Regions from separate parts of the Citrobacter sp. Cm046 genome, predicted to be linked through region 3. Evidence: predicted binding sites of a transcription regulator. Region 3 holds the regulator's gene; each other region holds the start of a gene.
What was found. Region 3 encodes CRP, which controls carbon source genes, mostly activating them, when cyclic AMP is high. Its sites were predicted from a motif close to ATGTGANNNNNNTCACAT; they were not measured.
Positions count from the first base shown of each region.

Region 1 (3,218 bases), on a different contig from region 3:
ACGTCATTAACCCCAGGACCGCACAGATTATCGACCTTCAGACGCACATCGCCTGGTGCTTTATCCAGACGTGGATACTGATCTTCCAGCTTTCGCCCCACCATCATTTCAATCAGCGAGTCTTCAGTAAGCGTTGCAACTTCACGTTCAGCAATAAACTGTCCATCGCGAAAAACGGTCACGTCATCGCAGATCTCGAAGATCTCTTTCATGCGGTGGGAGATATAGACAATGCCGCGCCCCTGCAACTTAAGCTCGCGGATCACGCGGAACAAAGACTCAGTTTCGGTATCGGTCAGCGCATCCGTCGGTTCATCCATAATGATGACTCTGGATTCAAAGCTCAGCACTTTGGCAATTTCTACCATCTGCTGATCGCCAATTGACAGCTCCCCCACCAGCCTGTCGCTTTTAAAACGCAGATTGAGTTTGGCTAGCAGCAGGTCGGCTTCGGCGTACATCTTCTTCCAGTCAATTTTGCCAAAGCGATTTACAAACTCACGGCCAAGAAAAATGTTCTCAGCAATAGTGAGTTGTGGGATCAGGTTTAGCTCCTGGTGAATGATGCCAATCCCGGCCTCCTGAGAGGATTTAGGACCGTTAAAGGTGGTTTCTTTACCCAACCATAATAAAGAACCGGCATCACGGGTATAGATACCGGTCAGGACTTTCATCATGGTGGATTTACCCGCGCCGTTTTCTCCCACCAGCGCCATGACGCGGCCTGGGTAGACATTTAACGCGGCGCCGGATAGCGCTTTGACGCCCGGGAACGCTTTATCGATCCCTTTGAGTTGCAGTAATGCGTTCATGATGGCCTCAGAACGTGACGCCAGCACAAAGAATGATATTCGCATACGGAGAACATTCTCCGCTGCGAATTACCGCCTGACTGTCTGCGGTCTGTTTTTTGAATTGTTCATGCGTGGTGTAACGAATTTCAATGGTATTTCCCTGGTGTTGTTGCAGTTGCTCAATGTGGTTGAGCAACGTTTCGTGGAGTTGCGGATTATGTTGTTTAATTTCCGTCGCGAGAATGGCCGCCTCGACCTGCATTTCACGAGTAACCACATCCAGTACCTGCATAAAAGAAGGTACGCCCTGGGTTAATGCCATATCAATACGCGTTGTGCTGTTCGGAATGGGTAAACCTGCATCACATACTACCAGCGTATCGGTATGCCCCAGACGGGAGATCACCGATGAAATTTCAGAGTTGAGTACTGCGCCTTTCTTCATTTTCTTTCCCCACTAGCGAAACGTTTCGCTGAGAATAATTTTAGTCTGAAGGATGCACAGAAAACCACCACGACGTTACGAAAATGTGATCGCCATCGAAACGTTTCGCAAGCCGTATCATTTGACGAAAAGAAAATTGCGATGATGAAAACAAAACCCCCTCTTTCATTATGAAATAGGGGGGGCAGTTGCATTAAATCTCGACCTGAGTACCGAGTTCAATAACCCGGTTCGGCGGGATCTCAAACTGGTCTGGTGCGCGTAGCGCATTGCGTTGCAGCAGAAGATACAACTTACCGCGCAGGCGTAAATACCAAGGCCGTTTACCCACGATTAGCGACTCGTGCGACATGAAGAAAGATGTTTCCATCATCCGACAGCTAAGTCCTTCCAGACCACAGCGATGGAATACTTCTTCTACATTAGGCGTTTCACGCCAACCATAACTGGCAACCACGCGCCAGAAGGTGGGCGACAGCTGCTCAATTTGCACCCTACGCACATTATGAACATACGGCGCATCTTCCGTTCGTAGCGTCAGCAGGATCACACGCTCATGCAGCACTTTGTTATGTTTTAAGTTATGTAGAAGCGCAAACGGGATAACATTTAGCGCTCGCGACATATACACGGCCGTTCCCGGCACACGTACCGGTGGTGATTTCTCCAGGGAAGCAATCATCGCTTCCAGAGAGTTACCGTGTTCATGCATGCGACGTAACAGACGGAAGCGTTCACTCTTCCAGGTCGTCATAATGGTGAACATCACCAGACCGAGCGAAAGTGGCAGCCAGCCGCCAGAAATCAGTTTATCGAGGTTCGCAGAGAACAGCGGAATATCGATGCACAGGAACGCCACCAGAATCAGGAAAACGAAGTATTTATTCCAGTGCCAGTTTTTACGCGCCACAGTGGTCGACAGAATAGAAGTCAGTACCATCGTTCCCGTTACCGCAATACCGTACGCGGCAGCCAAATTGCTGGAATGCTCAAAGCTCACAATGACAATCACCACCGCAAAGTAGAGCATCCAGTTTACAAAAGGAATATAGATCTGACCCGATTCCATTTCGGAGGTATGGATAATACGCATAGGTGATAAATATCCCAAACGTACGGCCTGACGTGTCAGAGAGAATACGCCGGAAATGACCGCCTGTGAGGCGATAACCGTTGCCAATGCAGCAAGGATCAACAGTGGAATTAACGCCCAGTCAGGCGCCAACAGGAAGAACGGGTTTTTGATCGCTTCAGGATGTTTTAACAGCAACGCTCCTTGACCAAAATAGTTTAGCACCAGCGAAGGCAAAACGACCGAGAACCAGGCCAGACGAATAGGCAACTTACCAAAGTGGCCCATATCGGCATACAGCGCTTCAACACCGGTGATTGACAGAACCACAGCGCCCAATGCGATGAATGACAACGTTTTGAATTCCAAGAAGAAATGCACTGCCCAGTAAGGATTCAGCGCTTGCAGTACTTCCGGGTTCGCAATAATACTGCGCACGCCTAATACGGCCAGAACCAGGAACCAAAGCAGCATAATGGGAGCAAACAGCTTACCCACCATCCCGGTACCGTGTTTTTGAATTAAAAACAGCAGGGTAAGTACGATAATGGATAGCGGGACTATCCAGGTATCAAGCTGTGGGGCTATGATTTCCAGGCCTTCAATCGCCGACATCACCGAAATGGCCGGGGTAATCACCACCTCACCATAGAAGAAGCTGCCACCAATCAACCCCATAATGACCAGCATTGACGTTGTTCGCGCCGACGTATTGCGCCCGGCCAACGACATCAACGTCAGGATCCCACCTTCACCGGCATTATCCGCACGCATGACAAACGTCAGATACTTAATAGAGACAACAAAGATCAGTAGCCAGAAAATCAGCGAGAGAAAACCAAACACGGCATCACGTTCAACACCAAAGCCGAACTGGCCGGACAAACATTCACGAAGTGTATAAAGC
Region 1 is NZ_JAOWGP010000030.1:407,523-410,740, reverse strand. Features, by position in the region: gene rbsA (ribose ABC transporter ATP-binding protein RbsA) at 1-812, opposite strand, end outside; gene rbsD (D-ribose pyranase) at 820-1,239, opposite strand; gene kup (low affinity potassium transporter Kup) at 1,433-3,218, opposite strand, start outside.
Region 1: a site for CRP is predicted at 1,323-1,340, ahead of rbsD (D-ribose pyranase). Genes of this name have one in related genera too.

Region 2 (3,218 bases), on a different contig from region 3:
CCAGATAACCAATTACCAGAGGGGTTACGATAGAAGCGACATTACCAAATACGTTAAAGACTCCACCGCACAGGCCAACAATCTCTTTTGGTGCAGTATCGGAAATCACCGGCCACCCCAGAGCGCCAAAGCCTTTACCAAAGAACGCCAGCGCCATCAATGCAACGACCAGGACGGTATTATCAGTGTAATTACACAGAATAATGGTCGAAGCCAGCAGCATTCCGAGCACAATCGGCAGCTTACGTGCCAGAGTGATACTGAAACCACGTTTAATAAGATAATCAGAGAACACTCCGCCCAGTACACCGCCAGCAAACCCGCAAAGCGCCGGAATTGAGGCAACCAGACCGACTTTCAGAATCGACATGCCTTTTTCCTGCACCAGGTAAATCGGGAACCAGGTCAGGAAGAACCAGGTGATGGTGTTGATAAAGTACTGTCCGAAGAACACTCCCAGCATCATGCGATTGGTCAGCAGTTGCTTGATATAGTGCAATTTCGGGCCACTCGCAGCCGCAGTGCCAGGCTTCTTGTGGTCCATATCCACTACCGCGCCGTTATCAGAGATAAACTTCAGCTCTTCTTGCGACATACGCGGATGATCAGTTGGATTATGGATAAGCTTGACCCACAGCCCGGTCAGGACAAAACCAATCACACCCATCACGGTAAAAACATGTTCCCAGCCCCAGGCGAAGGTCAACCAACCTAACAATGGCGAGAATAGCGCCAGAGAGAAATACTGCGCCGAGTTAAAAATCGCCGATGCCGTGCCACGTTCTTTAGTCGGGAACCAGGCCGCAACAATACGGGCGTTAGCCGGGAAAGAAGGCGCTTCAGAAAAACCAAGCATGAAACGCATGATAAACATTGATATCCCTGCCCAGGCCAGTGGGAACATGTCCACAAAGCCCTGCAGGAAGGTAAACAACGACCAGAAGAACAGACTGTAGGTGTAGACTTTCTTCGAACCAAACTTATCAAGCAGCCAGCCGCCGGGGATTTGCATCAACAAATAGGCCCAGCCGAAGGCGGAGAAAATATAACCCATGGATATGGCGCTTAACTGCAACTCTTTTGCCACTTCGGTACCAGCAATAGATAGCGTCGCACGATCCGCATAGTTAACGGCTGTAACAATAAATATTATCAGCAATATTAAATATCTGGTATGCGTACCTTTCTTTTCCTCTACTACCGTATCCAACATCATTCTATTTACCTCGGGTACATAAAAACATTTTATTATTATTTGGTGGGTATTCGTGGTGATGAATTACCGATAAAAAGATATACGATAATTTATCAGACGCTATTAAACCGTGATTCAGTATAATCAGCTGCGCGCTGTTAATCATTGTGCAAAAGCTCATTTAAGACATACCGTTAAAAGATTATTTTGGTCATATGCACATAATCATGGGCGCTAATGCACACATTTACGTATTGCTATCCCCGATGGCAAGGCTTTCCTGATGTTAAGTGATCCTGGTCACATTCTTCAAATTAAACTCCTGACATTCTTATTTAACGACAAAGAGTCTTTATTACTTATAATTAGATTCAATATACATATTCGCACTATTATCACCACCTGGCTGGAGAATACTGGACAATGGCCGACATCGAAATTAGGCAAGAATCGCCTACGGCGTTTTATATTAAAGTACACGACACGGATAATGTGGCGATTATTGTCAATGACAATGGTCTGAAAGCCGGGACGCGTTTCCCGGACGGACTGACGCTGATTGAACATATTCCCCAGGGTCATAAAGTGGCGCTCACGGATATTGCTGTTCACGGTGAAATTGTGCGCTATGGCGAAGTGATCGGCTATGCCGTTCGCGACATCGCACGCGGTAGCTGGATTGATGAGTCGATGGTTGAGCTGCCCAAAGCCCCGCCACTGGAGACACTGCCGCTGGCAACCAAAGTACCAGAGCCACTTCCACCTCTTGAAGGTTACACCTTCGAAGGCTACCGCAATGCAGACGGTAGCGTCGGCACCAAGAACCTGCTCGGCATCTCCACCAGCGTGCACTGTGTGGCAGGCGTTGTGGATTATGTGGTGAAAATAATTGAGCGCGATCTGCTGCCAAAATACCCGAACGTAGACGGTGTTGTGGGTCTGAACCATTTATATGGTTGCGGTGTGGCGATCAACGCGCCAGCAGCCATCGTGCCCATTAGAACTATTCACAACATCGCCCTGAACCCGAACTTCGGCGGCGAAGTGATGGTTATCGGCCTGGGCTGCGAAAAGCTCCAGCCGGAGCGACTGCTGGAAGGTACTCATGATGTAAAAAGTATTCCGGTGGACAGCGCCAGTATCGTCAGCCTGCAGGATGAAAAACACGTTGGCTTTAAATCCATGATTGATGACATTTTGCAGGTCGCCGAGCGTCATCTGGCGAAACTCAATCTGCGCCAGCGTGAAACCTGTCCAGCATCTGAACTGGTGGTTGGGATGCAATGCGGAGGCAGCGATGCGTTTTCCGGCGTAACGGCCAACCCGGCGGTAGGCTACGCCTCCGATCTGCTGGTACGCTGCGGCGCAACCGTCATGTTCTCAGAAGTGACCGAAGTGCGTGATGCGATACACCTCCTGACCCCGCGCGCGATCAACGAAGAAGTGGGCAAACGTCTGCTGGAGGAGATGGCCTGGTACGATAACTATCTTGATATGGGCAAAACTGACCGCAGTGCTAACCCTTCTCCGGGCAATAAAAAAGGAGGTCTGGCGAACGTGGTCGAAAAAGCGCTGGGTTCCATTGCGAAATCAGGCAAAAGTGCGATTGTGGAAGTGTTGTCGCCAGGTCAGCGCCCTACCAAACGCGGCCTGATTTATGCCGCAACGCCTGCCAGCGATTTTGTCTGCGGTACGCAACAGGTGGCTTCCGGGATCACCGTGCAGGTGTTCACCACCGGTCGCGGCACGCCGTACGGCCTGATGGCAGTACCGGTAATTAAAATGGCGACCCGCACCGAACTGGCTAATCGTTGGTTTGACCTGATGGACATCAACGCCGGGACCATCGCCACCGGAGAAGAAACCATCGAAGAGGTGGGCCTGAAGCTGTTCGAATTTATTCTCGACGTCGCCAGCGGGCGTAAGAAAACCTTCTCGGATCAGTGGGGACTGCATAACCAGCTGGCCGTGTTTAACCCGGCGCCAGTGACCTGATTATCTCATCCTGCTGTTAAAAAGCATG
Region 2 is NZ_JAOWGP010000039.1:80,309-83,526, forward strand. Features, by position in the region: gene garP (galactarate/glucarate/glycerate transporter GarP) at 1-1,216, opposite strand, end outside; gene garD (galactarate dehydratase) at 1,619-3,190, shown strand.
Region 2: a site for CRP is predicted at 1,484-1,501, ahead of garD (galactarate dehydratase). Genes of this name have one in related genera too.

Region 3 (3,218 bases):
AGGATCGAGTGAAGTGTTGCCGGATGGCGGCTGATGCCTTATCCGGCCTACGGGTTTACATCATGCAGGCCTGATAAGTATGACGCCATCAGGCGTGCATTACGAAGCAGCAATCACTTCATAGGAATGGGTGATATTCACCGCTTTTTCCAGCATCAACGCCACGGAGCAATATTTCTCAGCCGAAAGATCTACCGCGCGGGACACGGAGGCATCTTTCAGGTCATGGCCGGTGACAATGAAATGCAGATTGATATGGGTAAAAAGACGCGGTGCTTCTTCACGACGTTCAGAGGTGAGTTTCACTTCACAGTTGGTCACATCCTGGCGACCCTTTTGCAGGATCGACACCACATCAATTGCGCTGCAACCACCCGCAGCCATTAACACCATTTCCATCGGGCTCGGCGCTTTATCACCGGAGTTACCGTCCATCAGAATTTGGTGGCCAGAGGCGGACTCACCAAGGAAGGTTAACCCCTCAACCCACTTTACACGCGCTTGCATATTTCGTAACTCCAATGTTTCAATTTTCCTGACAGATTACGCGCACATAACAATTCTCGCAACGGAAGGCGACCTGCGTCATGCTGAAGCGAGACACCAGGAGACACACGGCGAAAGCTATGCTAAAACAGTCGGGATGCTACAGTAATACAATGACGTACTGCATGTATGCAGAGGACATCACATTACAGGCTGCAGTGCACTTTTTAGCAGCCCCCTTCCCAGGTAGCGGGAAGCACATTTTTGCAACCCCAGAGGCAGCGTCGTTTTCTGGCTCTGGAGACAGCTTATAACAGAGGATAACCGCGCATGGTGCTTGGCAAACCGCAAACAGACCCGACTCTCGAATGGTTCTTGTCTCATTGCCATATTCATAAGTACCCATCGAAGAGCACGCTGATTCACCAGGGTGAAAAAGCGGAAACGTTGTATTACATCGTTAAAGGCTCAGTGGCAGTGCTGATCAAAGATGAAGAAGGGAAGGAAATGATCCTCTCTTATCTGAATCAGGGCGATTTTATTGGCGAACTGGGCCTGTTCGAAGAAGGCCAGGAACGTAGCGCCTGGGTACGAGCTAAAACCGCATGTGAAGTCGCTGAAATTTCATACAAAAAATTCCGTCAGTTAATCCAGGTGAACCCGGATATTCTGATGCGTCTGTCTTCCCAGATGGCTCGTCGTCTGCAAGTTACGTCCGAGAAAGTGGGTAACCTTGCCTTCCTCGACGTGACAGGCCGTATCGCCCAGACGCTGTTGAACCTGGCGAAACAACCTGATGCGATGACTCACCCGGACGGCATGCAGATCAAAATCACCCGTCAGGAAATTGGCCAGATCGTGGGTTGCTCCCGTGAAACCGTTGGTCGCATCCTGAAGATGCTGGAAGATCAAAACCTGATCTCCGCGCACGGTAAAACCATCGTCGTTTACGGCACACGTTAATTCCGCCAAAATGGCGCGTTACTCAGTAATGCGCCATTTTTGTTTACACTGATGTGGCGAAGACTGATTTATCACCCCGAGATCAACTACGCACTACGACAGACGCTGGTGCTGTGTTTACCTGTGGGTGTCGGTCTTATCATCGGTCAACTACATCTGGGGCTGCTTTTCTCCCTCGTCCCAGCCTGCTGCAACATTGCCGGTCTTGACACCCCACATAAACGCTTTTTTAAACGCTTAATTATTGGTGCGTCGCTGTTTGCCGGATGCAGTTTGATCATGCAACTACTGCTGGCGCAGACCATACCGTTACCGCTGATCCTCACCGGCCTGACGCTTATTCTCGGCGTAACTGCAGAGTTAAGTCCTCTGCATGCACGATTGTTGCCCGCCTCGCTCATTGCTGCAATTTTCACGCTTAGCCTTGCCGGGAACATGCCCGTCTGGGAGCCACTGTTAATCTATGCGCTGGGTACATTGTGGTACGGTCTGTTCAACTGGTTCTGGTTTTGGCTGTGGCGCGAGCAGCCGCTACGTGAATCACTCAGCCTGCTATACCGCGAACTGGCCGATTACTGTGAGGCTAAATACAGTCTGCTGACCCAGCACATCGATCCTGAAAAAGCGCTGCCTCCGCTGCTGGTACGCCAGCAGAAAGCAGTCGATCTCATTACCCAGTGTTATCAGCAGATGCACATGCTGTCGGCGCATCACAACAATGAGTACAAACGCCTGCTGCGTGCCTTTCAGGAGGCTCTGGATTTACAGGAGCATATTTCCGTCAGCCTGCATCAACCGGAAGAGGTGCAGAAACTGGTCGAACGCAGCCATGCAGAGCAGGTGATTCGCTGGAATGCGCGAACTGTCGCCGCCCGACTACGAGTGCTGGCAGATGACATTTTGTATCACCGCTTGCCTACGCGATTTTCAATGGAAAAGCAGATTGGCACCCTGGAAAAAATTGCCAGGCAGCATCCGGATAATCCCGTTGGACAGTTCTGCTACTGGCACTTTAGCCGCATTGCCCGCGTTCTGCGTACCCAGCGCCCGCTTTATGCCCGGGATTTGATGGCTGATAAGCAGCGCCGATTGCCGTTGCTCCCTGCTCTGAAAAGCTATTTGTCGTTTAAATCCCCTGCGCTGCGTAATGCGGGGCGTATCAGCGTCATGTTAAGTATCGCCAGCCTGATGGGTAGCGCCTTACATTTGCCAAAACCATACTGGATCCTGATGACGATATTGTTCGTCACGCAAAATGGCTACGGCGCAACCCGGGTGCGTATTCTGCATCGCTCGGCAGGTACTCTCGTTGGGCTTATCATCGCTGGCGTCACATTGCACTTCCATATCCCCGAGGGTTTCACGCTGGCGGCTATGTTGCTTATCACTTTGGTGAGCTACCTGATTATCCGCAAAAACTACGGCTGGGCCACAGTAGGTTTTACTGTCACGGCAGTGTATACCCTGCAACTACTGACGCTGAATGGGGAGCAGTTTATCGTACCGCGCTTTGTCGATACGGTGATGGGCTGTTTGATCGCCTTTGGCGGCACACTCTGGCTGTGGCCGCAATGGCAGAGCGGCCTGCTGCGTAAGAACGCCCACGATGCGCTAGAATCCGATCAGGAAGCCATTCGCCTGATTCTCAGCAACGACCCGCAGGCTACACCGCTGGCATATCAGCGTATGCGGGTTAATCAGGCGCATAACACTCTGTTTAACTCACTGAACCAGGCGATGCAGGAACCAGGGTTTAACTCACACTATCT
Region 3 is NZ_JAOWGP010000026.1:18,695-21,912, forward strand. Features, by position in the region: gene OGX98_RS00995 (phosphoribulokinase) at 1-12, shown strand, start outside; gene OGX98_RS01000 (OsmC family protein) at 100-507, opposite strand; gene crp (cAMP-activated global transcriptional regulator CRP) at 817-1,449, shown strand; gene OGX98_RS01010 (YccS/YhfK family putative transporter) at 1,501-3,218, shown strand, end outside.

Region 4 (3,218 bases), on a different contig from region 3:
GTAGCCAATAGCTGATTTCGGTGCCGCCGGGTTTGCCAGATCATGTTGGATCAGTGGATTATTGAGATCTAACTGACCGCTGGCAGCATCCGTGCAGTAGCCTTTTTCGGTTACCGTCAGAGAGACAATCGCCGTCTGCGGTCGCGCCATAGCCTGCAGAATACCGTCACAACCATCAAGATCCGGGTGTAACGCTTCTTTCATCGAGCCGATGACTTTCAGCACGGTGTCGTCAGCCCCTTTCTCCGCCACGGTATACAGAAGCTGCTGCTTTTTCAGATTTTCGATCAGCACACGGTCATTACCCGGCATCAGGTTCACTTCACAGATGCCCCAGTCGCTGTCTGTTTGTTCCAGTAAATGGTGCGTATACAACGCCTGATGCGCACGGTGAAAAGCACCGCATCCCAGGTGAACAATACGGGATTGCAGACGAGAATGATCCCACGCCGGGCGTGCAACCGGCAGGTTGCTGTTAGCAATTGTCGTAGTCATCGCGAACTCCATAACCCATCGGAAATGCCGACGGGAAGAGAAAAGAACAAAGCCGGCACGGCACGTCGCCCTGCCGGTCTGGTTTAGCGGCTAAAAAAAGCGCGCTGAATAGCCATTTCAACGCCACGGACTTCCGCCAGCCCTTTCAGGCGCCCAATCGCGGAATAGCCAGGGTTGGTTTTCTTTTTCAGATCGTCGAGCATCTGGTGACCATGATCCGGGCGCATCGGGATCAAATCCTCCTGGCCCTGGGCCCTACGGCGATGCTCTTCTTCCACGATTGCCTTCACTACTTCGTACATGTCGACATCACCATTGAGATGCGCCGCTTCATGGAAGGTTTTCGGGTTGTCTTCACGCAGTGTCGACCGAAGATGGGTGAAGTAAATACGCGGACCAAACTGCTTGATCATATCGACCAGATCGTTGTCTGCGCGAACACCGTAAGAGCCGGTACACATGGTGAAACCGTTGGCCATGCTGCTGACCGTATCGACCATCCATTGCATATCTTCCACGGTGGAAACAATACGCGGCAGGCCGAGGATTGGGCGCGGCGGATCGTCCGGATGTACCGCCATGCGTACGCCCACTTCTTCCGCGACCGGGATAATCGCCTTCAGGAAGACGGCGAAATTCTCACGTAGCGCGGCTTTATCAATATCTTTATAACGCTCAAGGTGCTGGCGGAACTGATCGAGGGTATACCCTTCTTCCGCGCCCGGCAGGCCGGCGATGATATTGCGGGTCAGACGGGCCTTATCTTCATCACTCATGGTCGTGAAACGTTGATTCGCCTGGGCGATTTCTTCAGCGCTGTAGTCGGCTTCTGCGCCTGGACGTTTGAGGATATGCAGCTCAAATGCGGCAAATTCAATCTGATCAAAACGCAACGCTTTGGAACCGTCCGGCAGAACATATTCCAGATCGGTACGTGTCCAGTCGAGAACAGGCATAAAGTTGTAGCACACAGTACGAATGCCACACTGTGCCAGATTGCGCAGTGACTGCTGGTAATTGGCAATCCACTGAAGATAGTTACCGGAACGGGTTTTGATATCTTCGTGGATTGGCACGCTCTCCACGACTGACCACACCAGACCCGCCTGTTCAACAATGGCTTTACGCTTCTGGATCTCATCAACTGACCATACTTCCCCGTTCGGGATATGGTGCAAAGCAGTAACAACGCCCGTCGCCCCCGCCTGACGTACATCAGCTAAAGTGACCGGATCGTTCGGACCATACCAGCGCCATGTCTGTTCCATGCTCTATTCCTCATTTACGTAATGGGCTCGACAATATGGCACATAAATTCCTCTTTTTGGTATGACATGTCAACCTGAATAGGAATATTGGTTAACCAAATCACAATAATGGCGATGTTTGCCAGTGATGACAAAACCCAAAACCATATCAGCAGTGCAAATCTGTAACGCAATGTGACATTCATCGCATCAATGGTTAACCAATTTATATAACATCTCAACCAAAATCATAATGGTTCAACCAAAGAAGGCAGACGTTTTATGCACGTTCTCAATATTCTGTGGGTAGTATTCGGCATCGGTCTGATGCTGGTTCTCAATTTAAGATTCAAAATAAACTCAATGGTCGCCTTGCTATTGGCGGCGCTCTCCGTCGGTATGCTGGCGGGCATGGATTTAATGGAACTGCTGCACACCATGAAGTCCGGCTTTGGCAGTACGCTGGGGGAACTGGCGATTATCGTGGTGTTTGGTGCGGTTATCGGCAAGTTGATGGTCGACTCCGGGGCGGCACATCAGATTGCCCATACGCTGCTGGCGCGCCTCGGTCTGCGCTATGTACAGCTATCGGTGATCATTATTGGCCTGATCTTCGGCCTGGCAATGTTCTATGAAGTGGCCTTTATTATGCTGGCTCCGCTGGTGATCGTCATTGCCGCCGAAGCGAAGATCCCGTTCCTGAAACTGGCTATCCCTGCCGTCGCCGCCGCAACCACCGCGCACTCGCTGTTTCCACCTCAGCCGGGACCGGTAGCGCTGGTCAACGCCTATGGCGCCGATATGGGCATGGTTTATATCTACGGTATTCTGGTGACGATCCCAAGCGTGATCTGTGCGGGGCTGATCCTGCCGAAGTTCCTCGGTAATCTTGATCGCCCGACGCCTTCATTTATGAAAGCCGATGTGCCGGTTGACCAGAATAATTTGCCGTCATTCGGCGTGTCAATTCTGGTGCCGCTGATCCCGGCGATCATTATGATCTCCACTACCATCGCCAATATCTGGCTGGTTAAAGGGACTCAGGCCTGGGAAGTGGTGAACTTCTTAGGTTCTTCTCCGATTGCGATGTTCATCGCTATGATTGTCGCCTTTGTGCTGTTCGGTACCGCGCGTGGCCATGACATGCAGTGGGTAATGAACGCCTTTGAAAATGCGGTGAAAAGCATCGCGATGGTGATCCTGATTATCGGTGCGGGCGGCGTACTGAAGCAGACCATTATCGATACCGGCATCGGTGATACGATTGGCATGCTGATGTCACACGGCAACATTTCACCGTACATCATGGCGTGGCTCATCACCGTACTTATCCGTCTGGCAACCGGCCAGGGCGTCGTGTCAGCAATGACCGCCGCGGGGATTATCAGCGCAGCGATCCTCGATCCCGCAACGGGTCAGTTAGTGGGCGTCGATCCGGCATTACTGGTACTGGCAACGGCGGCGGGCTCCAACACC
Region 4 is NZ_JAOWGP010000046.1:279,272-282,489, reverse strand. Features, by position in the region: gene OGX98_RS22595 (fructuronate reductase) at 1-495, opposite strand, end outside; gene uxuA (mannonate dehydratase) at 579-1,763, opposite strand; gene gntP (gluconate permease GntP) at 2,025-3,218, shown strand, end outside.
Region 4: a site for CRP is predicted at 1,936-1,953, ahead of uxuA (mannonate dehydratase). Genes of this name have one in related genera too.